DNA from 4 places in the Virgibacillus dakarensis genome. Region 2 is predicted to be linked to each of the others. Evidence: predicted binding sites of a transcription regulator. Region 2 holds the regulator's gene; each other region holds the start of a gene.
What was found. The regulator Rex, encoded in region 2, represses fermentation and respiration genes when NADH is low (regulators of the CRP and FNR family bind a similar motif). The targets are predictions, from matches to a motif close to TTGTGAAATATTTCACAA.
Positions count from the first base shown of each region.

Region 1: the regulator Rex is predicted to act here: its motif matches at 6,924-6,941, upstream of CZ382_RS07380 (hydroxymethylglutaryl-CoA synthase).
Region 3: the regulator Rex is predicted to act here: its motif matches at 5,839-5,856, upstream of CZ382_RS02250 (nitrate reductase subunit alpha).
Region 4: the regulator Rex is predicted to act here: its motif matches at 4,091-4,108, upstream of qoxA (cytochrome aa3 quinol oxidase subunit II).

Region 1 is NZ_LT732553.1:1,452,189-1,460,225, forward strand. Features, by position in the region: gene CZ382_RS07345 (heavy metal translocating P-type ATPase) at 1-891, opposite strand, end outside; gene copZ (copper chaperone CopZ) at 1,099-1,308, opposite strand; gene spoIIP (stage II sporulation protein P) at 1,519-2,661, shown strand; gene CZ382_RS07360 (hypothetical protein) at 3,101-3,634, shown strand; gene CZ382_RS07365 (class I SAM-dependent methyltransferase) at 3,674-4,450, opposite strand; gene CZ382_RS24770 (calcium-binding protein) at 4,478-4,663, opposite strand; gene CZ382_RS07375 (RQC-minor-1 family DNA-binding protein) at 4,691-5,452, opposite strand; gene CZ382_RS07380 (hydroxymethylglutaryl-CoA synthase) at 5,656-6,849, opposite strand; gene CZ382_RS07385 (Fic family protein) at 7,056-7,796, opposite strand.
Region 2 is NZ_LT732554.1:2,540,213-2,548,249, forward strand. Features, by position in the region: gene tsaD (tRNA (adenosine(37)-N6)-threonylcarbamoyltransferase complex transferase subunit TsaD) at 1-417, shown strand, start outside; gene CZ382_RS21690 (ABC-F family ATP-binding cassette domain-containing protein) at 845-2,770, opposite strand; gene moaC (cyclic pyranopterin monophosphate synthase MoaC) at 2,912-3,406, shown strand; gene CZ382_RS21700 (redox-sensing transcriptional repressor Rex) at 3,409-4,038, shown strand; gene CZ382_RS21705 (DUF2268 domain-containing protein) at 4,227-5,051, shown strand; gene CZ382_RS21710 (hypothetical protein) at 5,155-5,427, opposite strand; gene CZ382_RS21715 (class I SAM-dependent methyltransferase) at 5,620-6,351, shown strand; gene CZ382_RS21720 (YdiK family protein) at 6,605-6,808, opposite strand; gene CZ382_RS21725 (CPBP family intramembrane glutamic endopeptidase) at 6,811-7,524, opposite strand; gene groES (co-chaperone GroES) at 7,979-8,037, shown strand, end outside.
Region 3 is NZ_LT732553.1:437,598-445,634, forward strand. Features, by position in the region: gene CZ382_RS02225 (GerAB/ArcD/ProY family transporter) at 1-425, opposite strand, end outside; gene CZ382_RS02230 (spore germination protein) at 434-1,945, opposite strand; gene CZ382_RS02240 (beta-class carbonic anhydrase) at 3,033-3,593, opposite strand; gene CZ382_RS02245 (nitrate/nitrite transporter) at 4,082-5,587, shown strand; gene CZ382_RS02250 (nitrate reductase subunit alpha) at 5,930-8,037, shown strand, end outside.
Region 4 is NZ_LT732553.1:729,807-737,843, reverse strand. Features, by position in the region: gene qoxD (cytochrome aa3 quinol oxidase subunit IV) at 37-396, opposite strand; gene qoxC (cytochrome aa3 quinol oxidase subunit III) at 398-1,003, opposite strand; gene qoxB (cytochrome aa3 quinol oxidase subunit I) at 996-2,939, opposite strand; gene qoxA (cytochrome aa3 quinol oxidase subunit II) at 2,961-3,917, opposite strand; gene CZ382_RS23920 (hypothetical protein) at 4,683-4,820, opposite strand; gene CZ382_RS03665 (YciI family protein) at 4,942-5,205, opposite strand; gene CZ382_RS03660 (GNAT family N-acetyltransferase) at 5,287-5,799, opposite strand; gene CZ382_RS03655 (hypothetical protein) at 5,923-6,399, shown strand; gene CZ382_RS03650 (BglG family transcription antiterminator) at 6,702-8,037, opposite strand, start outside.

The DNA.
Region 1 (8,037 bases), on a different contig from region 2:
AGCCTCGCCTGTTTTTTCAACCTGTATTGTAAGCGATCCTTCCTTATTTACCGAACCGCCGATTACTTCATCACCCTTATTTTTTTCAACGGGCACAGATTCTCCGGTCAGCATTGATTCATCAATAGCCGATTTGCCATCAGTAATAGTTCCATCAACAGGAATTTTCTCACCAGGTTTTACAAGAACCCTATCCTTATTTTTTAAATCAGATACCGGCACATCTCGTACCTCATCATTTTCATCCAGTTTATGGGCTTCATTAGGCATAAGTTTGACGAGTTCTTCCAGTGCGTTGGATGCGCCTATTACCGAACGCATTTCAATCCAGTGCCCTAATAACATAATATCGATTAGTGTAGCTAGTTCCCAGAAAAAGTCTTTTCCCGCCAGGCCAAATACAGTGAGCGAACTATAGACATATGCAACCAAGATGGCAAGACCTATAAGCGTCATCATTCCAGGGTTTTTGTCTTTTAATTCACTAATCCCGCCACTAATAAATGGCCAGCCACCATAGAAAAAGATAAATGTAGCAAGCCCAAACAAAATATATTGGGTATACGGAAATTGCCAATCCACACCAATAAAACTTTGGATCATTGGCGACAAAATTAGAATTGGAATCGTAACAATCAGGGAAACATAAAATCGTTTCTTGAAATCGTTCACCATATCTCCATGACCATGATGGCCGTGATGACCATGCCCCTCATGATTGCTATTCTCATGATAATTGTGTTGCTCATGGCCGTTATGGCTGTACGGTCCATATTCTTCGTGAGCGTGATGTTCGTGCTCACTATGTTTGCGTGTTTTATTATCATGGTTTGCCAAGCTTATCTCTCCTTGATAATTATTATAGCTTTTCTTTTTTAACTGATATTTCATTCAAAGTGTACTAATCATCTTCTGGACTTTTAAATAATTTACCCCTGTACCGTATATAACAAACAATTTTAATCAGTAAATGCAAATTATAAAAATCCAGTAAACTGCAATTTGATCATTTATGCTTTTACATGATTGCTGTTTTCTGTTCGACTATTGACAACTTGAACAGGCTGATCTCCGGAAAGGAATCAGCCATTATTTAAGTTATGCTACAACATCGTAACCTTGATCTTCTACTGCTTCACGCATGTCTTGAACGGTAACCTTTGTATCGTCATACGTACCGTCTACCTTACCAGTGGCTAAATTTATCTCAACATTCGTTACGCCGTTTAGCTCACCTAGTGCACCTTCAACAGATGATTTGCAATGGCCACATGTCATTCCTTTTACATCAAGCGTCAACTTTTCCATTCCATTTCACCCCCCTTCAAAGGATTGTTTCTTATATTTTTACCCTTTTTTACGCCAAGGGAGTTGGAAACGACACTTACTGAATGAATGCCATTGCTGCCCCAGCGATCCATGGAGCTAATAAACCAATCACTGGGGATACACTGAAAAATTACGAATACCCCTTCTATTAGTATTTCCATTTTCATAGATTTAAACGTGAGGTGAAAAATGATGAAGACTAATTATAATAAAAAAAGCAAACTCCATTTGCTAACAAAAATAGTTGGTTTTATTGTACTGACATTTGCTGCAATCGTAATCATCAGCTCGTTGCAAGTTAAAGTCTTTCAATCGCAAAGCCTCGAACAGTTAACAAAATCAGGGACATTTACCAATATATTTCTCCATATGCTAGGTGATCAAATTCCCCAATTCGAGGATACATTTAGCGATGAGTTAAGCACACCTTCCCTATCAAATGTAGCTATCGAATCTCTGACAGGGATTAAAATCGATAATCTGGCAACCTCTTTTTTGCAGGAGATACCCGGAGTTCATCTCGCGAAATCCGGAAGGTATATTGCTGGTGAAAAAGTAAACGATGGCGATATGCCACAAGAGTCACCACCACCAAATTTTGATGAATTGCTAGCCGGTGAGGATCCAAATGAAGATGAGGAGTCAGCTCCTGACAACAAAAATAAGAAAAATCCAGCCAATCCTTCTGTATATATTTACCATTCACACAGCTGGGAAGGGTTTCTGCCGCTGATAGAGGAAGATGTGAAGCCTAGTGTTTCATCAAGTGTTGATAACGATGAAAATGTTGTTCTTGTTGGTTCTATGTTAACGGAACAATTGGAACATTATGGGATAAGCACATTCCATAATAAAGTAAACATGGGACAGGCTTTGCACGATAAGGGATGGGACTCGGATAATTCCTATGATCTAACACGAGAATTTGTACAAACAGCTGTCGCCCAGCATAAAAGCATGGAATACTTTATTGATATTCACCGGGACGCGGCTAGAAAAGATAAAACAACGGCAACAATTAACGGAAAAAAATATGCTAAATTATATTTTGTGGTCGGCGTTGAGCATGAAAACTATGAAAATAATTTGGCATTTGCAAAGAAAATCAATGAAAAATTGGAAGCAAAATATCCTGGCATAAGCAGAGGAATATATCCAAAGTCAAAATTTGAGGGTAATGGTGTATATAATCAGGATATTTCCAATCATTCGCTCCTAATCGAAATGGGGGGTGTTGATAATACGAAGGAAGAGCTAAAGAACACGGTTGATGCATTTGCGAAGGTCTTTAATGAAATTTATGACGGCGCGATAGAGGTTAATGCGCAGTAAATTGAACTACATTCATTGGGGACCTTCCCTGTCCCCAAATGCGCGTTAATCGAATGTATTATTGGAACTTGAAATTGTTCTGCCTCTTAATCAAAACTTCTACCACTAAACTAACCCCTTTATAATGAATACATCTACCTTAAAAATCATTTTTCTTTTTAAGGTACAAACGAAAATGATATCTCGGATAACATTCATTAAAAAATTATGTTAATATAGGTTTAAACGCTATTAACATATATGGGGGATGCACAAATCAAGAGTGTTCGAGATTTGTTTTCATATTTTTTATATCCTTGTTTGCTGCAGGAGTAATCTTTTTCTACACGATCAATTTTTATATGATCTTTGGTGCAATCATTGGCTGTTAAGGAAAAAACAATACATTTCGTAAACGTTGATACAAAAAAAGAATTAATTAGATTGGAGCGTTACGATCGTGTCCTCAATCTTGCTTATCGGCCTTATTGTCATGCTTTTTATTATTTTTTTCAAAGCACTAATAATAGAAATGTTTGGAATTAAGAACAAGTTTGTAAAGAAGCTTAAAAATGCGGAATGGTTTCAAAAGACGTGGCCTGCAGGAATGTTTCTGTTCGCATTAAATGCGGTGCTATTCTTTTTCACCTGTCTTCTGCTTTATGTTCTTACTTTCTTGCCGATCCCTTACATCCATTGGGTTATCATGCTGTTTGCCGTTATTTCCAGTGTGTTCTCTTGGATTGTAGTGAACAAGGCTTGGCAAGGAACAAAAAAGAACCGCTTCAAGCTAGGATTTATCGGCAGCAGCTTTTATCTTATTTTGACAATTGTTTTTATTTATGGCTTCATGAGCCTGAAACCTGCCTATCCAGGTGAAGATACGTTCATGAGTGCAATTGGATTAGTTTTTGCCATTATTGTTACAGCGATTGCGTTTATTGCCTGTTTTGTTTATACGGGGTTTTCCGGGAAAGCAATGGACAGAAAATAACCAGGTGGCACGGGCATTACCTGCTCCTGTGTTTCCGTATCATTCCCTTATTCCCATGACCCTAATTCGATGATAATCGGCAATCCAATGCTGATCATGAAAAATAGCTTTTGCCAAATCATTCTCAACGTTGGTAACTATTTTAGTGACAGTTCCATTGTCCAATCCTGCAAACATCGTTTTTCCAAACATATCAATCCAGTTTTTCAAACCGTTCATTCCTTCAAGTGGTGTTGGCCTTTCGAATTGTCTGGCAAAAATTACTTTAAACCCCGCCTGCTCCATTAAAGTTGTATATTCACCAATGCTAGGGAAATACCAGGGAAAACGTTCCTCACAATAGGTCAATTCTAAAATTTGAAATTGCTTTCTAATAGCACTGGTTATTGTCTGGACATTTCCCTTTCCGCCAAACTCAGCCACGAAACGGCCACCTTTTTTTAAACTATCAAATATACAACATAGCGCCTCATTTGCAGCTTTTATCCAGTGCAGTGTGGCGTTTGAAAATACAGCATCAAACGTTTCACGAAATTTTAATTCTGTTGCATCTCCAACCTGGAATGTTATATTGGGATATTTGCGCTGAGCCTGCAAGATCATATTTTTCGATTTATCAATCCCAGTAACATGAACACCAAAATCATACAGTCTCTTTGCTATATCTCCGGTTCCACAGCCGAGATCAAGGACAGCTTCGCCTTTTTTCGGCTCCAATACGTTAATTAAGTCATTTCCATACGTTGAAACGAATGCATGTTTTCCATCATAAAGTTCCGCATCCCACATATCGTTCTTTTTTCCCGGATTAACCATCAACTCTCCCGCACTCCTCTTGATAGATTATAGGTTTCTTGGAATATAAAATTCTTCATATTTCATCTCTTGATCCAAACGAAGACAATTTACATCGTATTTGGAAACAGATAATGGACCAGCTTCTTCTTTATATGAGGCTCGAAAAGGAAATACCAAATGATTCTGTAAATAGTGATAGTACTTTTCCAAGTTACCATCCGTCCCATCCATTCTCGCCCATTATTTAATAACAACAATCTAAAAAAATCCCCCAAGCAATTTCCGTTCGAGCCGGCACTCTTCACATCTTTTAGGGTCTGAGAAGCCTTTTTGTTTATAAAACTTCTGTTCACCGACAGTAAAGGTAAACCGTTTGCCGCAATCCCAGCACTTCAAAATCAAATCATGCGGAGTATAACCTTTCATTGCTTCATTGATTTCTGCTTGTCTTTGTTGGGCATTGTTCAAGTCAATTGGTTGGCCAGACTCCAAAGTATCGATTGTTCTCCGAATTTCAGCCCGTACTTTTTTATAATCTACTTTCTCCCAGGCTTCCAAATAAGAAATGTATCTTTTATTACCTGACTCCCTGGCTTTTTCCAGCAGCAATAAAATCATTTTACGATTGCGGTCTTTTAAATAAGTCATGTCTGGTGCAGGTTTGTTCTCTTCCAGCCACCTGTCCCATTCTGCCAAAAATTCATCTGCCCGTCGATCACGTTCAATGTGCCAGCCTCGATCGGTAAATATAATCATCGGTAGTTTTCCGGAGTATTGAATATCCAGAAAATCATGAACAATCATCCAATCTATTTTCTCCATCACGTTATCCGTTTTTTCAGGTTTGAAATAACCATAGACTGGACATTTGTCCAATTCCAATGCAAGTACTTTTTTCTCCCGTGACCCTCTTAAAATTTTCGCAAGCAGCGTTCTACCCCCCTCTGCAATAATTTCATCAGCTGCCCGCAAAATGGCTAAAATTTCGTTTTCTGGTAGAGATTCGATCGTTAAATCCATTTTACAGTTACTCCTTTCTTATTACCCTCCGGACAAAAGAACATAAACTTTTTTATATTATATCAATTTCATTAAAATGTGTCAGTTCAAAAAGAGAGCCAGCGGTTTGCACGTCGAGATTCCGTTAATTTACGTTGATTTTACGCTTAAATTACATTGATAAATAGTGCTGATAGAAAAAACCATAGCAAATTTGCTATGGTTTATTTCATCACAGGAACCTTCCCAAAAACCTTATTCACATATTGGCGTTTATTGTCCATTATCCCTGCCAAGCAAATTGTTGCGGGATCTTTCTCCAGGTCCAATTCCATTGTTGAACTGTCAACTGGCAATGTTTCCTGAAAAATTTCCTCATATTCTGCAACGGTTATCTCTATTCTTGAGGAAAATAACTGCTCATGCTCTACTACATGCAAATGCTCCCGGTAATTTTCCTCCAACTTACCACTGAAAAATTCTCCTACCGCTCCGGATCCGTAACTGAACAGTCCGATTCTTGAACCGGCTTGCAAGTTTTCGTTCAGTTCAAGAAGGGAAAGCAGGCTTAAGTACAATGAACCGGTGTAAATATTCCCGACATTTCGATTATATTGCGTGCTGATTTTGTAGTTTGCAAGTAACCGCTCTCTGTCTTCGTCCGTACCTTCATCCAAAACTGTCTTCAATGCCTTGAATCCCATCTTTGTATATGGCAAGTGATAACAGATCGCTTCAAAATCGCTTAACTCAAGACCTGACTTCGCCTTATACTGGTTCCAGACTTTGTTAAAAAATGCAATATACTGTTCATTAGAAAATTTGCCGTCTACAAATGCTTTGTCAGCGTGTATTGGGCGCCAAAAATCCATAATATCCTCAGTTAAAAAGGCACTATTTTCTTCAAGCGTCATGATTTTTGGATCTGCGCTGATTAGCATGGCAACCGCACCCGCTCCTTGGGTTGCTTCTCCCGATGTATTCAGCCCATATCTCGCAATGTCTGAACCTAATACCAATACCTTGCTCTTCGGATTCAGCGCAATATGAGCTTTTGCCATTTGGATGCCGGCAGTCGCCCCGTAGCAGGCCTGTTTCACTTCAATCGATCGGGCATATGGGTTAAGCCCCAATAAATCATGGACATAAACTCCGGCAGACTTGGAATTATCAATACCTGACTCCGTCCCAAAAATAACAAAGTCGATTGCTTTCTTATCCTCTTCGTCCAAAATTTTCAGTGCCGCATTTGCCGCCATTGTAACGGAATCCTGCGTAATTGGAGCAAGCGCCATTTTCTCCTGTCCAATTCCGATCGTATACTTTTCCGGTTCCACGTTTCTGCTGACCGCCAATTTGTTCATATCTACATAAAGATGTGGTGCATAAAAACCTATTTTGTCTATTCCTATTTTCAATGTTAATCTCTCCTGCTAACCAGTTTAAATTTGAATTGCGCTATGGAAACGGTACTCCCAAATCGCAATTTATCAAGTGATTCATTTCACAAATAAACACAATCTTTAACTAAACACTATAAATGATAATACAAACGAACGCGAAAGACAATGAAAAGGTTGGTGTGGACTATTAATCTCCTATCTTTTATCAAGTGAGATGTATGTTATCTAATTGTATCCAAATAATTCTTTAAACTATTAGCAGCGCACTCAGAAATCAACCTGATAAATGGTTCTACATGCTGTTGCAAACTTGCCATCTCTAACGATTGATAATAGTGAAGTCGTTGTTCACTTTCCGCCTTCACAATTGCGGGCGGATACCCATTTTTCATTAAAATTAAATTCATGATTAATCTTGCAGTTCGCCCATTCCCATCGGAAAAAGGATGAATATAGACAAATTTAAAATGAAATAATGCAGCCAGTTCCACGGGATGCAGCTTATTTTTATTTTCTTCATACCAATTAAATAATGCATCCATTTCATCCTGGATTTGCAGAAAATGTGGAGGAGTATGTCTACTACCAGAAATCCTGACATTAACCTGTCGATACCTTCCAGCATTTTTATCATCGATCGTTTTCAGTATGAGATAATGAATCTTCTTAAGGACATTTTCATTGATAGTCCGGTTCACATTTACATATTGTTCAACAAAATCAATGGCTTCGGCATGATTGATCACTTCCAAATGTTCCTGAAGCCTTTTTCCACCAATGGTTAGTCCTTCTTCCAGTACAATCTTTGTTTCATTTAGTGTTAAAGTATTTCCTTCTATGGCGTTTGAATTATACGTCCATTCTACCCGATAAACTTCAGTGAGGTTTTGTACAACCTCCGGCGGAAGCGGTCTGTATTGATCCAGCTCATTTTTTAATTTTGTTATCGCATCAAAATTCATTCCAGATCCCTCTTTTTCACAATATGTCATGTACTGCATAGCCTTTATATATCTTTTCTACACATTAATCAGAATATCCTCTTTATTTTGGGGCTATTCTAAACTGTAAATATCACTGTATCAATTGGAAAAACATGACACCGCTAATTGAATGTCATGTCCTTATTTAATGGCCAATTATTTTTAAAATTTTAACTTTATACATCATGAATAAGCTATAATTATTTGGCTAAGCAATAAT
Region 2 (8,037 bases):
TTTCCACGGGCTTGGCTTGAAGAGGATAGCTATGATTTTAGTTTTAGTGGATTAAAATCGTCTGTTATTAACACAATCCACAATGCCAAACAGCGTGACCAAACATTAAAAAAAGAAGATATCGCTGCGAGTTTTCAAGCAAGTGTTGTGGAGGTACTGACGGAAAAAACATACAAAGCAGCAAACCAATTTGCCGTTAAGCAGGTAATTGTCGCTGGCGGGGTGGCTGCAAATAGCGGCCTTCGGGAGGCAATCCAGAGGCGATTCGCTGATACAGGCATACCAGTATCAATTCCCCCATTAAAACTTTGTACTGATAATGCTGCAATGATTGCTGCTGCTGGTACTGTTTTCTATCAACAAGGAAGAAGAGCTGGCTGGGATTTAAATGCGAATCCGTCATTGTTATTAAAATAAGCAGGTTATCCCGACTTTAAATCCTTTGTTCCAATTGCTTTTTTGAGATAGAAGGAATAAAAGATGAGGGAAAGTTCATTCTATTCTAACAAAAAATAAAAGAGGAGAGGGTATCCGGTATCCCCTGATCAAATTTCATTTATCAACAGGTGTGTGGATATCGCTTGTGAAGCATAGCAGCTCAAAAGTAGTTATGTGGACAAAAAATGTGGATAAGTAATTATGATTTTGTGGATATTGTGCATAACGCTATTGAAAAACGGTTAAATCCCTAGTTTAGCTGTGCATAAGTTTGTGGATTACGTGCATAATGGTTGATCAATCGTTTGATTAACGCATAAGGTCGTCCTCCTGCCTTTTGTGTATAACCGCTCTATCCCCTAGGTAACAATGAAAAGAACCGGGTAAACTGTTTCCCGGTTCTGGTTCAATCATCTTCCTGTAATGCTGTCCATTCCTCCATCAGCCGCTCGATTTCCTGTTTCATCTCACCGGTTTGTTTTGCCAGTGCCAGTGTTTTTTCGTGATTCTGGTAAATTTCCGGTTCGGTCATTTTTTGCTCAAGGTTTGCTAGTTCGTTCTCCAGTTGTTCTATTGCTTCCTCCAGTTCCACTATTTTACGTTCTGTTTTTCGCTTTTCACTGCGGAGCTTTTTCTCTTCCTCAAAGCTTAATTTCTTTTCATCTACTTTGTTGATAACCTCTGTTGATCGCCGAAGCCTTTCACGTTCCGCTTGCTCTTGCTTCTTTTCAATATAGTAATCATAATCGCCTAAATAAACAGTTGCACCATCACGCTGCATTTCCACCACCTGATCGGTAATTTTGTTGATAAAATACCTGTCATGAGATACGAAAATAATAGTTCCTGGAAAATCGGTTAACGCAGCTTCCAACACTTCTTTGCTATCTATGTCCAAATGGTTTGTCGGTTCATCCAGTACGAGTAAATTCGCTTGTTGCATCATTAGTTTAGCCAAAGACAGCCGTGCCTTTTCTCCACCACTTAATGTGTGAACCTGTTTCAACACATCGTCACCGGAAAATAAAAAGTTACCTAAAACGGTACGAATATCCTTTTCATTTACTGTCGGATACTCATCCCATAATTCCTGCAAAATTGTTTTCGATGGTGTTAGATTCATTTGTTCCTGATCGTAATAGCCAATCTCGACATTTGTGCCAATTTGGATCGTGCCGCGGGTTGGTTTTAATGTTCCAAGGATCGTTTTTAACAAAGTTGTTTTGCCAACACCATTTGGGCCAACAAGGGCAATACGTTCTCCTATATTTACATGAAGTGTCACATGTGAAAACAAATCCTCGTTACTATCCGCATAATGAAAGGCTAAATCATCAATTTTCAATACATCATTTCCGCTTCGTCGTTTGGTTTTAAACGAAAAGGATGCAGATGATTCCTCGCCAGCCGGTTTATCGAGTTTATCCATTTTTTCTAGCTGTTTTCGTCTTGACTGGGCACGCTTTGTTGTAGATGCGCGAACGATGTTTTTTTGAATAAATTCTTCCATTCGTTTCATCTCTACCTGCTGTTTTTCAAACTCTTTCATTTCCTGTTCAAAATTTAGTGCCTTTTGTTCAAGAAATTTACTGTATGTGCCGTAATACTTTTTCGTTCTGTGATAGGAAATCTCGTACACAATCGTAACGGTTTTGTCCAAAAAATACCGGTCATGGGAAACGATTGTAACGGCACCTGGATAATTTACTAAGTAATTTTCCAACCATGAAAGTGTCTCGATATCCAGGTGGTTCGTCGGTTCGTCCAAGATTAGCAAGTCGGGCTTTTTCAATAATAGTTTTCCCAAGGCCAGGCGAGTTTTCTGACCGCCACTTAGTTCATTAATCGGTGTACCGTAATCATAATCCTGAAAATGGAGTCCTGTCAGGACGCCCTTGATATCAGCTTCATAACGATACCCGCCACCAGCTTCAAATGCTTGCTGTTTCTTATCATAATCGTGCAGGAGCTGTTCATAGTTGGCTTTTGTTAAGGAAGCAGCTTGCTCCATTTCCGTTTCCAACAAACGCAAATCTTTTTCCTGATCAAGCAAGTGCTGAAAGACAGCAAGCATTTCTTCCCAAATGGTTTTATCTGATTTAAGGCCAGTGTGCTGGGACAAATAGCCAATGGAAAGATCCTTTGGTTTATGCATGTCACCTTCATCATAGCTAAGCTCCCCAGCCATTATTTTGAGCAGGGTCGATTTACCAGCACCGTTTCGGCCGACAATAGCAATCCGGTCTTTTTCTTTTATTTCCAGTTTTATATTCGATAGTATTTGTTCCGCACCAAAGGATTTGGAGATCCCGTTTAATTGCATGATAATCATTTCGTTCACCTCATCCACATAAGTGTATCGCATTCTTAATTGGGCTCGCAATATAATTTGTGAATAAAATCACGACTTATTGGATTTTTTCTGATAAACTAAGAGATATACGGAACGTAAAAGTGAAATGGAGATGAGCATATGGCAAATTTCACACACTTTAATGAAGAGGGACGGGCTCGGATGGTTGATATTAGTGAAAAAAAGGAAACAGATCGAACCGCCCTTGCAACATCCAGTATTAAAGTCTCAGAAGAAATTTACCAAAAAATTAGTAGTAATCAAATAAAAAAAGGTGACGTGCTTGCAGTTGCACAGGTTGCCGGGATTATGGCTGCCAAGAAAACTTCTGAATGGATTCCAATGTGCCATCCATTACAATTAAAAGGAATAGATATTTCGTTTGACTGGCAGGTTTCGGCTGATACGTATGTATTACATATAGAGGTATTTGTTAAGACAAAAGGCAGTACAGGTGTTGAAATGGAAGCATTAACGGCAGCTTCAGCGACTGCACTTACAATCTATGACATGTGTAAGGCAATTGATAAAGGAATGGTAATCGGGGAAACCTATCTACTGGAGAAAAAGGGCGGAAAATCAGGTGATTACTATCGGAAAGGGAAGGAGGAGTAATCGTGGATCAGAATAAAATTCCACAAGCTACCGCAAAAAGACTGCCGCTATATTATCGATTTTTAAATAATTTGCATTATCAGGGGAAAAGGCGAGTCTCATCCAAAGAATTGAGTGAGGCTGTTAAGGTGGACTCGGCAACGATAAGGCGCGATTTCAGCTATTTTGGGGCATTGGGGAAAAAGGGCTATGGTTACAACGTCGAATATTTACTTGGTTTTTTCCGGAAAACATTGGATCAGGATGAAGTGACCAAGGTTGCGCTGATCGGTGTTGGAAATCTTGGTACTGCATTTTTACATTATAATTTTATGAAAAACAATAATACAAAAATAGTAATGGCGTTTGATACGAATGCGGATAAGATAGGGACAGAAATTGGCGGTGTTCCAATTTACCATATTGATGAGTTGGAGGAAAAAATAGCTGGCGTTCAAGTTGCGATCTTAACGGTACCGGCAACTGAAGCAGACGGGATCACCGAAAGGCTTGTCGATCAAGGTATTGCAGGTATCCTTAATTTTACGCCGGCACGGATATCCGTTCCAGACAATATTCGCGTTCATCATATTGATTTAGCTGTAGAATTACAGGCGCTGGTTTACTTCTTAAAACATTATCCATTAGATTAGGTTTTAGTTTGGGAAGGATGCAAATATAAGCGTTTAAAGGTTTTCTGTTAAGCAGGAAGCCTTTTTTACGTTTTAAAAAATTATACGGCATAGTTCTCAAATAGAAGTTTTACTATTTCCTCAACAAATTGCTTCCGCTAACATACTGTATAGTGATCGTTATTTATTCGGGAAAAGGATTGAAGTAAATGGCAGTTGTGGAAACGGATAAATGGCTGAAGGATTATATCAAGAAGAAGGGGAAATTACGGGTGGAGCAGCGACGGCAGCAAAAGGAGCAAATATGCGAGAAGTTAATCCCTTATTTTCAGGATGCTTCTTCCGCTGATATCCATCAACATTTGCTTTACCACGGTCTTTTTTTACCGGGCTCACAGGATAAGGAATTAATTGAATCTTTAATCCATAGCAATTGCTGGAATATCATAGAAGAGGGGTTTGCCAAATTAAAAAAGGAATGGGATGGGCCGGATGTTCCCGTTTTTATATTCCCTTCTGATTTGCAAAACAAAAAATTGCAGGCTGACTTTAATGGGTTGTCCGGCTTGTCCTATCAAGACAAGGTTTTCCTGTTTGCTGCCGGGAACAATACGAAAGAAGAACTGCAAAAACTTCTCACCCACGAATATAATCATGTATGCCGACTTCATTATCTTGATAAACGGGAAGACAAGATTGAACTGCTGGATTCCATTGTTCTGGAAGGTTTAGCGGAAATGGCAGTGCAGGAACGCCTAGGTAAGGATCACTTAGCTAAATGGGCATCCATATATGACGCTAATACTGCACAGAAATATTTTAAAAGATGGTTAAAACCAAATTTAACATTGCCGAAAAAAGACCGGCGGCACCATGACCTATTGTATGGAGAAGGTTTTATTCCCAGATGGGCTGGATACAATGTCGGATTTCATATCGTGTCATCGTATATGAAAAATAAACAAAAACGGATAAAAGGAACATTACATGTCCCTGCAGAAACTATTTATGCGGATTCGGATTTTTCAAGCTAAGCAAAAAGCCTGCTTAGGCACAGGCTTTTTGCAATGCTGAAAAGGGTGAAGGGATAATATATACATCTTCCAGCCGCAGCATGTGGTAAGGAATGTTCAGGTTTTACCAAAAGAATAATGGTGATAAGGCTGCAATAGCTGCTAGGGCGATTCCTGCACCAAAACCCCATCCCCATCCCCAGCCGCCATATCCACCGTATCCACCATACCCATAACCGAACCCGCCAAGATTTCGGTTTCCCATTGGACGAAGGTAGACATGTGAATTACTGACGCGTGAAACGACCCCATGATGTACACGGCCATCTCTTGTTCTGATTCTGACAGGACGTCCAACGCATCTTAAACACTGATGATAATAAGGATTCACTGACATCCTACATTTACTCCTTTCCCATTGAATCAAATATAATGGTTTTTTTAAGGGTGATGTTAGTTGACGTAAAAGTAAAAGCGAGCGAGAAATTTTGCTGCTGTAGTAATACCTTATGTCAGTAAACCCCTTCTGATTGGACAAAAAACTCAGTATTTCAATAAAAATAGGTGAACTGGAGGTAATTATTTGGACATGTTTACGTATCACGACGTTTTGGCTCATCTTGGTGTTGGCGGGGCCCATCCAGGTGGGTTAGCCTTGACGAAGGAATTGCTCAAGGATCTGCCTATTAAACAAACGAGTCATATTCTTGACGCAGGGTGCGGTACGGGACAGACAGCTGCTTTTTTAGCCAAAACGTACGGATGTCAGGTGACTGCCCTGGATCAGCATCCGCTAATGGTGGAAAGGGCAAGGGAAAGGTTTGCCAGGGAAAAAGTAACGATTCAATTAGTAGAGGGGGATATGGAGAATAGCACTTTAGCAAAGGAATCTTTTGATTTCATCATTGCTGAATCGGTGACGGTATTTACCAATGTCACAAAGACTGCCAGGGAATATATCCGTTTATTGCGAATAGGAGGTATGCTTCTCGATCTGGAAATGACGGCGGGGGCCGCTTTTTCAGCTGATGAGGTTGGTGATTTTCAAGAACTGTATGGGTTAAGGGAGATCCCTATCGCGGAGGACTGGAGGAGCATATTTCGTAATGCCGGTTTTCATTCAGTTGAGATAGTAAAGGAACATACGGTAGCCCATTTATTGGAAGGGCAATCCTTGCAGAAGGATGCATTTGAACTGCAGGAGTTAAATCCGCTGGAACCACTTGATCCGTCATTATATCAAATCTGGGATAAACATCAACGATTGACCGAACGATTTTCCAATCAATTAAAGTATGTCGTATACAAGGCGGAAAAGTAATGGGAAACAGGGATGGCAAATAGTCGTTTTGACACCACTAGAGAGTGGGACAGAATAATAACTCTCGCCTCCTTCTGAGAGGGAGAAATATCCTCAACGATTATATATAGCAAGGGAACATGTAAGGCGGGCGTTGTACACTAGCCACTGAGCGCCGGAAGTGGAATAGTCTTTCCTGATAATGAATTAATTAGTGAAATTCAGATGCGTTCTTAACTGGGAAAAACAAGAAGGAGCAGCACAGGCACACAGGCTACTCCTTCTTGTTTTTATGCTTTAGCCGGAAGTCAATCAATAGTAAACGGAGGGAGACACCAAAATCTAGCGTTGCAATGACTGCAAGAACGATGGTTGAAAAATTCCAAATAGTATCTGTAACGGTTTGTGTTGCAATATACGTAAATAACAGCCCCATTAAAAAATAAATAACAGCCATTATTTTTGGTGAAGTTCGCATACTTAGCCTCCAATTAAAATCATTTGCATCTGTTCCAAATCCCGCATCATTTTTTCAATTTCCTCCTGCGTTAAGGAAAGCTGGAGAATAACCACAATAGAATTTAAAGACATGTGTACTAAAATAGGCACAATGATTCGTTTTGTTTTGACATAGACAAATGCAAATACAAATCCCATCGAACCGTAAATTAGGATATGCTCCGGTTCACCGTGGATAATGGCGAAAATAAATGCGGAAAGTAATGCTGCGAAAAAGAAGTTCATTCGCTTATATAGTTCGCCAAAGATTATTTTCCGGAAAATAACCTCTTCCAATATCGGTGCAATTAATGCTGGAATAATGATAAATAAAGGGGTTGCCCGACTTATCTCCATAATCATTTGTGTATTTTCCGATCCTGCTGTGATACCAAGCAATTTCGTTTCAATTGTGGTGGCTATTCCTTGGGCAAAATAGGCCATGAACAAACCGCCGATCGCCCATGCTATGTTATATCCCCAATTAACGGTAGTACGCTGATTACTGGTTTTTATTTCAGGCTTCATAATCCATAAAATAACGATAAGCCCAGCGATAAAGCTGATGATTGTCCAATAAATAATAGCGTCAGCTTCGCTTAATGGTGTAAGAAAATATAACAATGGTGCAAAAACAACGCCGGAAAATTGTACTGCAATATAAGTTAGGATGACATACCAGTACCTTTTCGTCAAAATAAAACGACTCCTTTTATGTATAGTAGTATCATAATAGTGTATGCGGTTAACCGGATATCTATTAGCAAATCCATTATTTCATGTACGTAATCAAACTCTACCAAATAGTTTAGCATATTTTTTTGCTTGGTAATAATAGTATGGTTTTAGCGCAAGGATCAAAACTTCGATGTGTTTCTATGACTCATGTATCAAATTGCCTGGAGATCTTCTGCTAAGACCGTCTGCTTCAATCGCCAGCATAGCACGTCCTGTATAGCCCCTCACAATTGTCCTGCCCCCAATTTCAATGGGGCAGGGCTGCTGTGCCGATGTTATAAGGCTAACCCACAAAGGTTCGTTTCATCCTGGACACACTTGCAAGGAAGAATTTTAAAAAAAAGTAATTAGATTGCTTGCATTTTTGGAGTGTTTTATTTATTATATTAAGTGGAATTAGCACTCGACATTCATGAGTGCTAATAAATCAAAAAATACATTAAAGAAACGAATTAAGGAGGTTGTCTACAT
Region 3 (8,037 bases), on a different contig from region 2:
CCCAGCACACTATAAATCACCAAGGATAATAGTAATACCCCGAGAACCAGTGAACTGATTTCCGGAAAAATAAAAATCTGAATAACTTCAATATAGGTTACCAATACAGTCAATAATGTAACAAAAAAGTAGATAATGTAAAAGGTTCCCAATGCCATGCCAAGCCATTTCCCGAACAAATCAACCTGAATCCCAAAAATATCTGCATTGTCATACTGACGCAGAATCCGAAGCATGACAAATAAGACAAACAGGATGAAAATATATGCGATAATAATGGATATCCATGAATCTTGACGTGCTTCTCTAAAAACATACATTGGAGAACCCATGACTCCAACGCCGATCTGGATACTGCCAATAACAAAAAATAAATAAAATGCACGAATACGTAGGTTTGCTTTTACTTTTAGGTTGACATCCATTGTTTCACCTACTCATCTATGTCATGTTTTCTTTTTGCCTCATTTCCCCCGTAGCGGAGCAAATTCTTTGGCCGAAATGAGAAAAAACGTTTATTCTCATATTGTAATGGCCCACGAAACAGTGTTTTATTTAAATCAGCCCAGCGAAACGGATAAACCGGTGAAAGATATGGGCGTCCTAATGATTTTTGTTTTAATAAATGAATGACGATAAAACATGCACCATACATAATACCAATCAGACCAAATAAGCCGGCTAAAATAATCATGGGAAAACGAACAATACGGACAGTTGTTCCCATCAAATAGTTTGGCGCCGTAAACGATGACAAGGCACTTAACGCCACGACGATAATTAAAATACTGCTCGTTAGTCCAGCCTGCACAACTGCCTGTCCGATGATAACCCCGCCAACGATACCGATTGTCTGTCCGACTTTGGTCGGCAGTCTGGCACCGGCTTCACGCAAAAGCTCAATGAGAAATTCCAGGATGATTGCTTCCCAGATCGGTGGAAATGGCACAACGGCTCTTGATTGCCCAAGGGTGATAAGCTCATCTATCGGGATGATTTCATAATGATAGGTCACCGCCGCAACATATAATGGCGTTAAAATAATCGAGAAAAGCATGGCTGCAAAGCGCAAAACTCGTAAAAACGAGCCAAGAGGCCAGCGCATATACATATCTTCCGTTGATTCAAAGAAACTGAAAAAGCTTGATGGCCCAATAAATCCAGTTGGACTATTTTCCGTTAAAACACCGACACGTCCTTGCCTGACAGCATAGCTAAACCGGTCAGGCAATTCGGTGGAATAGAAAATCGGGAAAACAGATAACGATGAATCACCGATATATTGCTGCAGGACGGTACTGTCTTCCAATTCATCGATATCCAAATCCTGCAGTCGCTGCCGCATGGTATTAACATCGACCTCGTCCGCAACCGATTTTACATAAACAATCCGAACTTCGCGTGGATAGCGTTTTCCAATCATTAATTTCTCTAAAACAAGATCTGTCGACCGGATGCTCCACCTGACAACATTCATGTTTGTCACAAGTGATTCAGTAAAAGATATTTGTGGACCAAGGACGACCGTTTCATTTTCTGCGCGATCCAGCTGACGATGTTGTTTTTTTAGCAGTAAGTAAGAAACTGCTTCCGTCTCATCTTCAACATAAATAAATACTTCGCCAATTAACAAACCTTTTAATATATCTTCAAGTGTTTCTTTCGTTGTCCGAGCACCTAAAGGAATTTCATTCTTGATTGATGATGTGGACCATTCATTTTTGCTGCTTAGAAGAGGATCCAGTAAAAATTCCTCCACTTTGTCTGAATTAGCCTGGTAGGATATAAAAAACACTGCCGCCTTTTTACCCTGCTCCTGCTCATATATTGTGAAAAGTAAGTCATCGTTATTTTCAAATTTGCTTTGCATTATCTGCTTTAATTTATCTATTTTAATCGGAAAAATACTATCCGGATTTTTCTTCCGCTGGCGATTTCTTTTCATAGGAACCTCCTGATGAAACTTCTACTGGCGTTAGTATGTGAATAATTGCCTGAAATTATGATGGTATATAAAAATAGGGAAGGGAAAGTACATAAAATCGCAGGACTTGGCAGATCCGAAGAAATATATAGATGAATGTGATAATAAGAGATTCGGTCAGGTTGCAACTTGATTTTGCTAAAGGTGGAAGTTGGAATTATTGAACTACAAGAAGAAAAGATTGGAAAATTGTAGAAGGTAATGAACAAAGGCGCAAGCGCCCGTTTAGCGACGTATGGAGTGCGCCCTGCCAAGCAGGGTGGTTCGGTGTTGCCGCGCAAAGCGGCGGGTTTAACCGAACATTCCCACCGTAGGAGATAAAGGAAACATGCCCCTGCAAAAGGGGTAGACGTGAGTTGGACGCAAAGTCCGCTTTTAGTCGGCCTTCCTTCTTACCCGAACCGATGTTGACTCATCGTACGGAGGTGAAGGAAGTCCACTACAGCTTTAGCGCTGGAGCCGGACGTGGCTTACCCTGCCGAGAGCAGAATAGAGCCTAAATTTATATACTTTTGTATGAAAACACTTATCGAGAAAAGCCAATACAAAGCTAGACCCTTCATCATTCAATTTTTTGAAGGGGTTAAATTATCTACGGGCTTTATTTGTGATCTAAAGATAAAATACTATGTCCTTTCTTTGAACAAATTTAGCAATTTTGGTTAGGGTCTCCTTTATATTATAGTTAATGGAGGATGACCACATTACCAATATAACAATACAAATGACAGTAGTATTATTGAAAAACTTTTGTATACGTGTTCTAGTCACAATAGATGGTACTTCTATACTGTCACAACCCGTTTCTTATACAGGGTATCCCCTTTCAGGATCCACCAGAGTATTTTCGGCCTTGTTGTATTGTTATTAAACTGTATTGGCAATAAATGAATGTGATATACCTCCTATCCAGGCTAGAAATTCTTTTTCATCATAGATGGTGGCTGCGCGAATGCGGAGCCATGTTGGTTTCTTATCTTTTAAAAAATGCCTTCCTTAGCTGCCTGATCGAAAGCAGCTGGAAAGGATAGGCAAATTTTGTACAGTATTATTTGTCCAATGTAACAACGTCAACTTTCCCTGTTCCCGGATCGATTACGAATCCATGAACCCTAATATTTTCGGGAAGCAGCGGGTGATTGCGAACAATGGATACACTATGTTGAACCGATTCTTCCACCGTTTTAAAACCGCGGAACTCTTCATGCAGATCGATTCCGGCATTTTCAAGTGTTTGCAATGTTTCGGTCGTAATCCCTTTTTCCCTCATTTTTTGCGTAAATACTTCTGTTTCTACGTAAGACATTCCACAGTCATGGTGTCCGATGATGGCAACTTCTTCTGCTTGCAATTCATAGATTGCGACTAAGATTCCTTTCATTATACTATCAAATGGATCACGAATAATGGCACCAGCGTTTTTTAACATTTTTACGTCACCATTATGAATGTTTAATGCTTTCGGCAGTAATTCCACTAGTCGTGTATCCATACATGTAACGATAACCATCCGTTTATTTGGGATATTATCCGTTTTGAATGCCTCGTATTCTTTTCCTTCGACAAATTGTTTGTTGTACGCAAGCATTTCTTCAATACGCACGTCCATCAGCTCCTTTAATCATTATGTAAACGTCTAACTACTATACTATAGCAAGTGGCGTTCAATCGTCTAGTAGCGGAATCTGTCCAGATCGAGCAAATACTGTCCAAAACGAGTGGAATACTATCCAACTTCACACAAATACTATCCGAACGAGCGGAATACTATCTAACTTTACACAAATACTATCCGAAACGAGTGGAATACTGTCCAACTTTACGCAAATACTATCCAAAACGAGTAGAATATCGTCCAAGATGCCGAACAGGCATATCAAGAAGAAGTTCATAATAATGTCACGATATCGTCTGTTCATGTGAAGTTTATCACAGTTGCAAACGAGCTTTATTGCTAGGCTATAAACAACCAACAAATAATGTTGAAAAAATCCCTGAGGATAAATGATAATCCAGAATTTGATAGCATGTAAGTTAAATAAACATGGCAATTTGGTAAATATTTTATTTTAGACAATTCGAAAGGAATGATGCTGTATGGGCAAACCAAATGTTCAACTTTCGCTGCAAACGATCAGTTTGATAGGCGGGTTTATGGTATGGGTGTTAATTTCATCTCTCATGCCAATCATGAATGAAGATATTCATTTAACTGCGGGGCAACTGTCACTAATTACGGCTATCCCTGTTATTCTTGGGTCATTGTTGCGCGTTCCATTGGGTTTTTACACGAACCGGTATGGCGCCAGAAGCATGTTTATCATTAGTTTCATTATCCTCCTGTTTCCGGTATTTTACCTAAGTATCGCGAATTCATTTGCTGATTTATTTATCGGGGGGCTATTTTTGGGTGTTGCTGGTGCTACTTTTTCAATTGGGGTAACCTCATTACCAAAATACTACCCGAAAGAAAAACATGGGCTAGTTAATGGAATTTATGCGATCGGTAACGCTGGGACAGCAGTCACAACATTTGGGGCACCGATAATAGCCGGAGCTATTGGTTGGGTTAATACGATTCGCTTATTTTTAATTTTGCTGCTCGTATTAGCTGCATTAAATTTTATTTTAGGGGATCGCCAAGAGAAAAAAGTTCGTGTTTCCATGGTGAAGCAATGGCAAGCTGTTTACCGAAACCAGACGTTATGGTTCTTAAGTTTATTCTACTTTATTACGTTTGGCGCATTTGTTGCATTTACGGTTTATCTGCCGAGTTTTTTAGTGGATCATTTTTCCTTGAATCCGACAGATGCCGGGATCAGAACTGCTGGATTCATTGTTCTGGCTACAATCATACGTCCAATCGGTGGCTGGTTGGCTGATAAATTTAATCCATATATCATACTAATGGTTGTATTTCTGGGAACGAGTGTTTCTGGGGTATTATTATCCTTTTCACCGACAATCGGCATTTATACAATTGGGACATTATCGGTTGCAGTTTTTGTCGGTCTTGGTAATGGAACGGTATTTAAACTTGTTCCACTGTATTTTTCCAAACAATCCGGAATTGTCAATGGAATCGTAGCGGCAATGGGTGGATTAGGCGGGTTTTTCCCACCGATTGTTCTGACTACCGTATTTAATATGACAGGACATTATGCGATTGGTTTTATGGCATTGTCAGAGTTTTCGCTAGTCAGTTTTGTTATTGTTATTTATATGTATTACCGGGATCGTTTGAATATAGAGAGCAAAATCATTGAGGGTACCGCTGAAGGAATTATGGTGACGGATCGAAACCGGATTATTCAAAATGTAAATCCAGCTTTTACCAGGGTTACAGGTTACGCAAAAGAGGAAGTAGTAGGGGAAAAACCAAGCATTCTGCAATCAGGAAAACAAGGGCCTTCTTTCTATAAGAACATGTGGCAAACTATTGAAGAAAAAGGATATTGGGAAGGAGAAATTTGGAATAAGCGAAAAAACGGTGAAGTTTATCCTGAATGGCTGTCCATTAGTCCGATCAAAAATAGTGCAGGAGAAATCGAATGTTATGTTGGCATGTTTAGTGATATAACAGAAACAAAACAATCGAAATGATAAATTTTTGGATCCTGGGCTGGCTTTTTGCTCAGGATTTTTTTGTGCATGGAACAAATTTAGTAACAGATAAAGATGAGTTTGGTTTAGCATTTTCACTGGACTTCAGCATCTTCCGGAACAACTTCAGCATCTTTTCACCTGGGACTTCAGCAACATCCAGAAAATCTTCAGTACTTTACGTCAAAACTTCGAATTAATTGTGCCGAAATAGTCAATGAAAAATGGCGATTTCGTGACTTTTGTTCCAGATGTGATGTTTTTCACAGTTGGACACATCAGTTGCCTGTTTTAATGAATGCGTAGAGCGAAGTTGAATCTATAGACTCGGAGGGAATCCTTGTGAAAAAGAATCATTCTCCATTATGGAAGAGATTAACGTATATGAAACCGAAAGAGACCTATTCGGATAACCACAGCCAGTTACAAGAAGGTAATCGGGAATGGGAAAATGTATATCGAAGAAGATGGCAGCACGACAAAGTGATCAGAAGTACACATGGTGTGAACTGTACAGGGTCATGCAGCTGGAATATTTATGTGAAGGATGGAATCGTCACCTGGGAAGGACAGCAGCTGGATTATCCGACAACAGGCCCGGATATGCCAGAATTCGAGCCGCGCGGATGCCCGCGTGGTGCCAGTTTTTCCTGGTATATTTACAGTCCGTTACGGGTCAAATACCCATACGTACGAAAAAAATTGCTGATGCTGTGGCGTGACGCATTAGCAGCCAATAAGAATGCTCTTGAGGCCTGGGCAAGTATTGTGGAAGATCCGGAAAAGGCAAATTTGTATAAACGTGCCCGCGGAAAAGGCGGACTTATTCGGGCAGATTGGGATGAAGTGACTTCACTGATCGCAGCATCGACATTATATACGATTAAAAAATATGGTCCTGATCGCAATGTCGGTTTTTCACCGATTCCGGCAATGTCGATGATTAGTCATGCTGCAGGTAGCCGGTTTATGTCGTTAATTGGTGGTCCGATGCTTAGTTTTTACGACTGGTACGCAGATTTGCCACCAGCTTCACCACAAATCTGGGGTGATCAAACCGATGTTCCAGAAAGCTCGGATTGGTTTAATTCAAGCTACATTATGACATGGGGTTCGAATGTTCCACTAACAAGAACGCCCGATGCGCATTTTCTTGTAGAAGCTCGTTATAAAGGGACCAAGGTCGTCTCAGTTAGCCCTGATTATGCAGAGTCAACGAAATTTGCTGACGACTGGCTAAGTGTGAAGCAAGGTACGGATGGTGCGCTTGCAATGGCAATGGGGCATGTAATTTTAAATGAATTTTACCAGCAGCATATGCAGCCGTATTTCGAATCGTATGCAAAACAATATACGGACTTCCCCTTTGTTGTACGTCTGAAAAAGGGTAAGGATAATTATGTTGCCGACCGGTTCTTACATGCGAAAGATTTAGGGATTAAATCGGAAAACAGTGAATGGAAACCAGCAATGTATAATCATGAAACCAGCGATTTTGCGATTCCTCAAGGGACGATGGGCGCTCGCTGGGATAACAAAGGGAAATGGAATTTGCAGCTAGTGGATGAAAATACGGAAGAAGCGATTGAACCGACATTGAGTTTTCTCGGTCAGGAGGATTCCGTAATAACGGTCAATATGCCATATTTCGACGCTGAAAAACGCAGTGTACTGGAGCGTGCTGTTCCGGTTAAAACAGTAGAAATCGATGGAGAGACAACGTATGTCACGACTGTTTATGATTTAATGCTGGCCAACTACGGAATTGACCGTGGTATTGGTGGGGAAGCAGCTAAATCGTATGATGATGAGACACCATTCACGCCAGCATGGCAGGAAAAAATTACTGGCGTAAAACGGGAGCTAGTCTTGAAGATTGCCCGTGAATTTGCCCAAAACGCAATTGATACGGGTGGACGCTCGATGATTATCGTTGGTGCCGGGATTAATCACTGGTATAACTCTGATACGATCTATCGTGCCGTTGTCAACCTGGTTATTATGGTCGGCGCTCAAGGTGTTAATGGTGGCGGCTGGGCGCATTATGTTGGGCAGGAAAAGCTGCGCCCGGCGGAAGGCTGGACAAATGTTGCAACAGCTAAAGACTGGCATGGGCCGGCAAAACTGCAGAATGGTACATCATTTTTCTACTTTGCGACCGGACAGTGGCGATATGAAGAAATACCAGTAAGTAATTTAACAGCAGCAACCGTTGATAAACCGCGGTATGAGCATTATGCCGACTATAATGTATTAGCGGCAAGGCTCGGCTGGCTGCCATCGTATCCGACATTTGACCGGAATGGTTTAGACATTTATAAAGAGGCAGTTGCAAATGGGTATGAAACACCGGAGGAAATCGGCAACTATGTAGCGGAGCAGCTGAAGAATCGCAACCTGAAATTTGCCATTGAAGATCCCGATGCACCAGAAAGTTTTCCGCGCAACTT
Region 4 (8,037 bases), on a different contig from region 2:
CTTGTTTAACTCCATTTCTGCCACATCCCATTCCAATTAATCATGCATATGTTCCCCGTGTTGCTGCTGGTGTGCCGGACTGTCGTTGTGATGGTGACCAAAGCCATATGACATCGTAAATAACGATCCAGCAACAACAATTGCGACAATCACAAACCCATGGAACATCATATTCCAGGGAATGTGCCCATTTCCACTGGCTGACTCGGTCATATGCATGAACATGAATAACTGGATCGCTGCTTGAATAACAGCTAAAACCATGATACCCGTAATAACCCACCCTTTCGGTAAATCAGACCCAAGTGCAGCCCAGGCAGCGACGATTGTTAATGCTAGTGACAGAATAAAACCGATTATATGCTTTACGGGGATTCTTTTGGTTTTGTGTTCCATGCTACATCACCATCCCGATTAAATAAACACTTGTAAAAATGAAAATCCAAACAACATCTAAAAAGTGCCAGTACAAGCTAACAATAAATACTTTTCGGCTTGTTACCCTGGTAATTCCGCGCTGCATCAGCTGAATGACGAGTAAAATCATCCAACCTGCTCCCAGCGTAACGTGCAACCCATGTGTACCCGCCAGAATGAAGAAAGCTGACCAATATGCACTGGACTGTAATGTCGCACCTTCATGGACGTACGTGATAAATTCATCAATTTCGAAACCCAGGAAGGCAAACCCTAATATTAATGTAACAATTAACCAAGTAAGCAGCCCCTTTTTAGAACCGTTCCGCATTTCATGAACGGCAATCCCGCACGTAAAACTACTTGTTAATAACAGAAATGTCATGATCAGTGTACTTGTCGGCTCAAACAGTTCAAAAGGTGCAGGTGCATCAGCGGTACGGCCAGATAACACAGCATAAGTTGCAAACAGGGTCGAAAATAAAGCAAGCTCTGCGGCAAGGAATATCCAAAATCCGAGAATATTCAGCCTGCTTTGTTCCGTCTGATATTCCAGTGGCCCTGAACTAAAGTTTTGCTCACTCATGATCTAGCCCCCTTCTGCTTTGTTCGATTTGTTTTATTTCATTTACACTGAAATGATACCCTTCATCATAATCAAATGACCGGATGATCATCATGATGAGCCCGCCTGCTAATCCAATCGCTGCAAGTGTTATCCATTCAAAGACAAGTGCAAAACTGGCAAAAAACAGGATAGCCATCATAATAAATGGTTTACCAGAGTTGCTTGGCATATGGATTGGCTGCAGCTTTTTCTCATCAAAGGTTGTTTCGCCCTTTTCTTTCATTTCCATAAAGGCATCAATATCGTTCACTTCCGGTAGTGTTGCAAAATTGTATGGTGGTACCGGTGTTGGTGTTGCCCATTCCAATGTCCGACCGCCCCAAGCATCACCAGTTGTTTCCCGTTTACTATACCGGAAACTATAGTAAATGTTATAGACAAAAATTGCAAAACCAATTCCCATCCCGAACGCACCGATCGTTGAAAGGAAGTTGAGTGTAAACCATTCTGGTCCGATATGGAATATTCTTCGTGGCATTCCATCAAGTCCAATAAAGTATTGCGGTAAGAAACAAACATGGAAACCGATTAGGAACAACCAGAAACTCCATTTTCCGAGCCGCTCATTCAATTTGTGTCCAAACATTTTCGGATACCAGTAGGTTAAACCGGCAAAGCACGCAAATACGGTTCCGGCGATTAATACGTAATGGAAGTGTGCAACTAGAAAGTACGAATTATGAAACTGGTAATCCGCCGCTGCCATGCCTAACATAACGCCAGTCACACCGCCGATCACAAAGCTTGGTATAAACGAAAGTGCCCATAGCATAGCGGTGCTAAATTCAATTTTTGATTTATGCAACGTCCCAAGCCAGTTGAATATTTTTACACCGGTCGGTACAGCTATCAGCATCGTCGAAACCGAAAATACGGAATTGACAAATGCCCCTGCCCCCATTGTAAAGAAATGATGCACCCATACAAGGAAGCTAAGTCCCGCGATAATGATAATCGACCAGACCATCGCACTGTAACCAAAGATTCGTTTATGCGCAAATGTTGCAATCACCTCGGAAAAAATACCGAATGCTGGCAAGACAACAATATATACTTCCGGATGTCCCCACATCCAAAACAGATTCGCCCACATCATCGGCAAGCCTTCCCCTGTAAGGGTGAAAAACTGCGAACCAAAAATCCGGTCAATCGTTAATAATGCTAATGCAACCGTCAGAATTGGGAAGGCAAAAATAATAATAAAACAAGTTATTAATGACGACCAGGTGAAAATAGGCATTTTAAACATTTTCATTCCTGGTGCGCGCATTTTCAAAATCGTCACCATCAAATTGATTCCAGTAGCTAACGTCCCAATACCGGCGAGCTGCAGTCCCATCAGGTAAAAGTTTTGACCTGGTCCCGGACTCAGTGCTGCCCCCGATAATGGCGTGTAGCTGGTCCATCCTGCATCTGGTGACCCGCCGATAACAAAGGAAACATTGAATAGCAAAGCGCCAAAGAAAAACGACCAGAAGCTTAACGCGTTAACAAATGGAAACGCGAAATCCCTTGCCCCGATCTGTAATGGAACAACTATATTCATCAAACCAATCAAAAACGGCATTGCCATGAAAATAATCATAACCGTACCATGTGTTGTAAAAATTTCATCATAATGCTGTGCACTTAAAAAATTCAAGTCCGGCACAGCCAGCTGTGTTCGCATCATCAAGGCGTCCATCCCACCGCGAAACAGCATGGCAAGTGCACTTAAAATATACATGATCCCGATTTTTTTATGATCAACGGTCGTCAGCCATTCCCGCCAGAGCCACTTCCATTTTTTAAAGTAAGTAAGGAGAAAGATGATCGCTGATGTAACAAGTACAATCGCAACCATTCCACCATAAATCAGCGGTTCCCCGGTAACAAAAAATTCATCAAGTTTCATGGTTTCACCAACTTCCCCACGTTAATTTTCAATGTGTTCTTCAATACTTTCGTCTATATTCCCAACTTCCAAATGCAATAACGTTTCATACTCTTTCCAGTGACGGATAATGTCATAATCCATTCCTTTATGTGTACCATGGTTTACCCAATCCAAATGCGTCGATGAAAATGTATGGCGATCAGTTAGACCAGGTTTCAGCAGTTTGTCATATTGCTCCTGGGTCAATTTTGGTGCATTCGTTTGTTTGTCTCTTACCCATTGCCCGAACTTATCCGCACTTTCTGCATGTACCTTAAATGTCTGCTCGGCAAAACCTTCTCCATTAAAATTGGAATTTCGTCCATCGTAGATACCAGGTTCATCTGCCTGTAAATAAAGGATGGTTTCCATGCCGGCCATATTGTACTTTTGCCCGCCAAGCCTCGGGATCCAGAGTGCCGCCATCGATGCCGTAGATGAGAGCCGGAATTCAATCGGTCGGTCTGTTGGAATGTGTAAGTAATTTACCGTTTCTATATCCTGCTCCGGATAGCTAAAAAACCATTTCCAATCTGCTGATGTAGCATAGATAACCAGTGGTTCCTTCTGCTCTTTTGCAGCAGTTGTTTCTGGCGGCTTTTCCAGATCAAACAATGTCGTTACGGTTGGAATAGACAGTGCAGTAACAATTAAAATTGGAATGATCGTCCAAATCGCCTCAATAGTCTTGCTTCCGTGGAAGTTAGGCTTATAACTGTTTTCCTTACGCTTTGGGTGATCACGATATTTTATAATAATTATGGTAAATGCCACGTAGACAACAAGAATGATTCCTGCCATAAAGAAAAGGGAATAAACAATTAGATCCCTTTGACTTTCCGCAACCGGCCCTTTCGGATCAAAAACAGCCATTTGATCACAGCCGCCGAGCAAGAGCACAATGCCAAATAACAACAAGATTAATCCTTTTTTGCGAAAAGGCATAAAATCAAGCATGTGTAACCCTCCCAATGTTTCGCTAAATTTGAATTCACTATTAACAACATGTATAACTTGTAAACCAATGATGATTAGTTTAACAAATTACAATAAGAAACATAAGTAGTTTCAAGGCTAATTATAAAAAGTTCACGTTATTGTTAAATCATCGACACAAAAAGTATAAATTTATGTGAAATAAATCACAGAAACCGTTTTCCCGAGATAACAATCGGCGATTCAAATCATCTTATGATTTCATACCTAAGATTACCCGTAAATAGCTGTTTTAACACCTTTTCTTGCATAATGACGTGGATACAGGTATTTCCAAATGGTAAGAAAAGTGTTAAATAAATGGCAAAGAAAGCCACTCATCAAGCTATGAGCGACCAAACTCGGTCGGATTTCAAAAGAAAAGCCACTCATCAAGCTTATGAGTGACCAAACTCAGTCGGATTTCAAAAGAAAAGCCACTCATCAAGCTTATTAGTGACCAAACTCGGTCCGATTTCAAAAGAAAAGCCACTCATCAAGCTTATGAGTGACCAAACTCAGTCGGATTTCAAAAGAAAAGCCACTCATCAAGCTTATGAGTGACCAAACTCAGTCGGATTTCAAAAGAAAAGCCACTCATCAAGCTTATGAGTGACCAAACTCAGTCGGATTTCAAAAGAAAAGCCACTCATCAAGCTTATGAGTGACCAAACTCAGTCGGATTTCAAGAGAAAAAAGACTGCATATCACAGCGGCCTTGCCCATTTTTATATGTTATTTCCGTTCTCACTTATTCTTTTTATTGTCCAGATTTAGAAATTCGCTATCATTAGCAATTCCAACATCATTTCCCAGTTTTTGGTGGTTGTCTTTGTTGTTCTGCCGATTCTTGTCTTTGTTACGGTTTTTATTTTGTTCCGACAAAATGAACCCTCCTGTTATGATTCTTTATGAGTATGTTGTCCATTTGAGAAAAAATTATTGATCGACATTCAGTTAAAACCGGATGCCATTGTAACAAGGTGGCATCCGGTTTTAACTTGCGCTAGTTTTGTGTCATTTCCCACTCATGAATTTCGTAACTACGTGCTCCCTTTACGACATAAGGATCCTGCTTCACAACCTTCTCCACTTCTGCGAGATTATCAGCCTTGTAAATCACTAAACCGCCCGTTCCATCAGCAAAGCGGCCTTTTGCAAAGATACGTCCTTCCTCCTGCAGTTTCTGGATATAGTTTAAATGATCTGGGCGATACAGCTTGCTTTTTTCCTCATCCAGCATCGGTGAAAAAGCGGCAAAATATTTCATGTGAATCAATCCTTTCCATGATTATGTAAGATTAATTTGTTTCTTTCCTGCCTATTCTAATACTTTTTACTAGTATTCTCATTAATCATCTTGAACAGAGTAAACAAAGACAGCTTTCCCTAACAGAATAATTTCCTTTTCGATGGTCATGCCAATTTTCTTGGCGACTTGTTGGGATTTAATATTGTCGGTCTGAATCAGAGCAATAAATCGTTGTCTACCAAGCTGATGAATACCATAATTCCGGAGTGTTTTTGCTGCCTCGGTCGCATAACCATGTCCCCAGAAATCACGGGCAATCCAGTAGCCTATTTCTATTTCTTCTTTCCCATCTACTGTTTGTGGAACAAGACCAGCATGCCCAATCCTCACGTTATCCTCTTTCCGAACAAGAACCTTTAATCCCAAATTAGCATCGGATTCGTATGTGCGATATATCCAGTCTAAAAATTGCTTTACTCCTTCACGATCCCTTGTCTGTCCATTTCCAATGTAGCGCATCATTTCCGGATCCTGCAATAAGGAGATCAAAAACATGAAATCATTATCACAATAAGGACGGAAGAAAAATCTTTCTGAATCAATGATATTCATACAAGGCATCCTTTCTTCATGCATATTTTTACATTTCTATTCCTTTTATTTCTATTGTACGTTATATTTATAGTCGGGTGAAGATGAAAAGGAGCATAAAGTATTTAATCAAGAGGCGATGAGATGAGCAAGTGGTTTTACTTTAATCTATTATTGTTAATAGCAGCGGTTTGGCAGGTTGTCAAAACCTTCTCTTTTCAGGGAATTCAATTACACATCACCATTGGATTTGCCGGTCTATTGTTCTTTCTCTTCAATTGGACCCGTCATGCGGTATATTCCACGATCCGTAATACTCCAGAAAGAAAAACAAAAATCAGGTTAGCTAATCTGTCAAAAAAAATTGTGCCGTATCATCGTTGGATTGGCACGACAGCACTCATAGCTATTGTCATTCATGCTATATTTGTGATCAATCGTTATGGTTTGCATCTCTATTGGCTGAAAATGACAGCAGGACTAGTTGCGGGTATTCTCTTAATTGGGATGGTTACAACTGGATGGCTGCGGTTATTTAAGCCGACAGTACGAAAACGGAAGCTTCATATATATATTGGTATAATATTGTTTTTTGTTATTTTTGCTCATGTGCTGCTTTAACGACAGAAAAGCTCGTTAACTTAGTTCGATAATCATCCCAGTTTTCAATAGCTTTTATGATTAACTGTTTAACATCCTGCAGCCAATTTGAATTTCTGATGCCGCCCCTAAAAGACGAGCGGATAGCAGCCTTTTTGCTGGTATAAAGGACTTCAGCATCTCCTTAACTTCTCCTTCAGCCAATGAATAATGCGGCTTCATTCTTTCCCAGTTCTTTTTTCATGAATTCTCCCCCATCTTCATTGGACCTTTGAGTTAATTTCTAAATAAAGTTGCATCCCAGTACAACCGTTTCGTTGAAATCAAATTGCCGATCCAACCAACACATCCATAAATTCGTCGAATGTTTTTGCCTTGATCAACTGGTGAACAACTGAACCATTATCAATTATTTTTCCTAATACATCATACATGGATTGCAAATCTTCCTGACTATTTTTCTTGACACTAAGTAAACAAACCAGCTGCACTGATTTATTATTCCAGATGATTGGTTTTTTTAATGTGCATACAGCCAGAAAGGTATGGTTTGATTCAGGAGTAATGGGATGGGGAATGGCAACTAAGTTCCCAAATGAAGTTGGCGCAACCTTCTCACGTTCATAAATAGCGTCAAGGAATGGCGCCTCAACTAGCCCTTTGCTAAGCAATTGCAAATGTAAAAATTCCAATACTTCATCCATTGAGGAGAAATCTTCCCCTAAATACATCAGATCTTTTTTAAAAAATGAATGGATATCCCGTTTTTTATTTACAATAAATTGCTCTATTTTTGCCAGATCGTTATCCCCTACAATAGCATTAACCTCAATGATTGGAACTGGCAATTCCTCTGAAATTGGAATTGAACTAACAATAAAATCAATATTGTGCAAATGGTGTTGACTCAGGTTGTAAAATTCGGTTGTGCCAATAACGTCGAGACTCTTGCCAAAATGATTTTTTAATTTATAATAGATCAATCGTGCCGTTCCCAATCCTGAAGCACAAACAATCAGGCATTGTTTGGGGCCTGACTCCATCTTTTTCCTTTCTATGGCAGCACCGATATGCAATGCTATGTATCCTACCTCATTCTCGTTGATTTCCTTACCTGTTTTTCCTTCAATGGTCAGGCCGGCGATAACACCTGCTTCAAAAGCTAATGGATAATTTTTTTTAATGTCTGTTAGCATTGGATTTCTAATATTCATACCATATTTATACCGGTTTATGGCTGGTTTCAAATGCAGACATAGCCCCATTACCAGCTCCTGATCACCTTTCAGTTCAAGATTTAGCTTGGATTCAATTTTATCCAGCGCAGCCATTACAAGGTTTAAAATATCCTCATCCATGACATGTTCGACAAGTTTATCGCCGGTACTTGTTTGCGTAAGCATTTTTGTCCCGAGCAGGTGTATTGCTATATATGCGACCTCTGACTGCGGAAATATAACCCCAAATGCATCTTCCACTTCTCTAACCATTTTTTGGGCAACCCTATATTCCACCTGCTCCATAATTTCTTGCACTTCGGCTTTGATTAACGTAACATGATTGCCATTCTTTATCCGCTTATAGGCAATCGAAATATGGATAAATAGATTATTAATCGCTATATCGGATAATGTAATATGATTTGCTTTAATTTGTTTT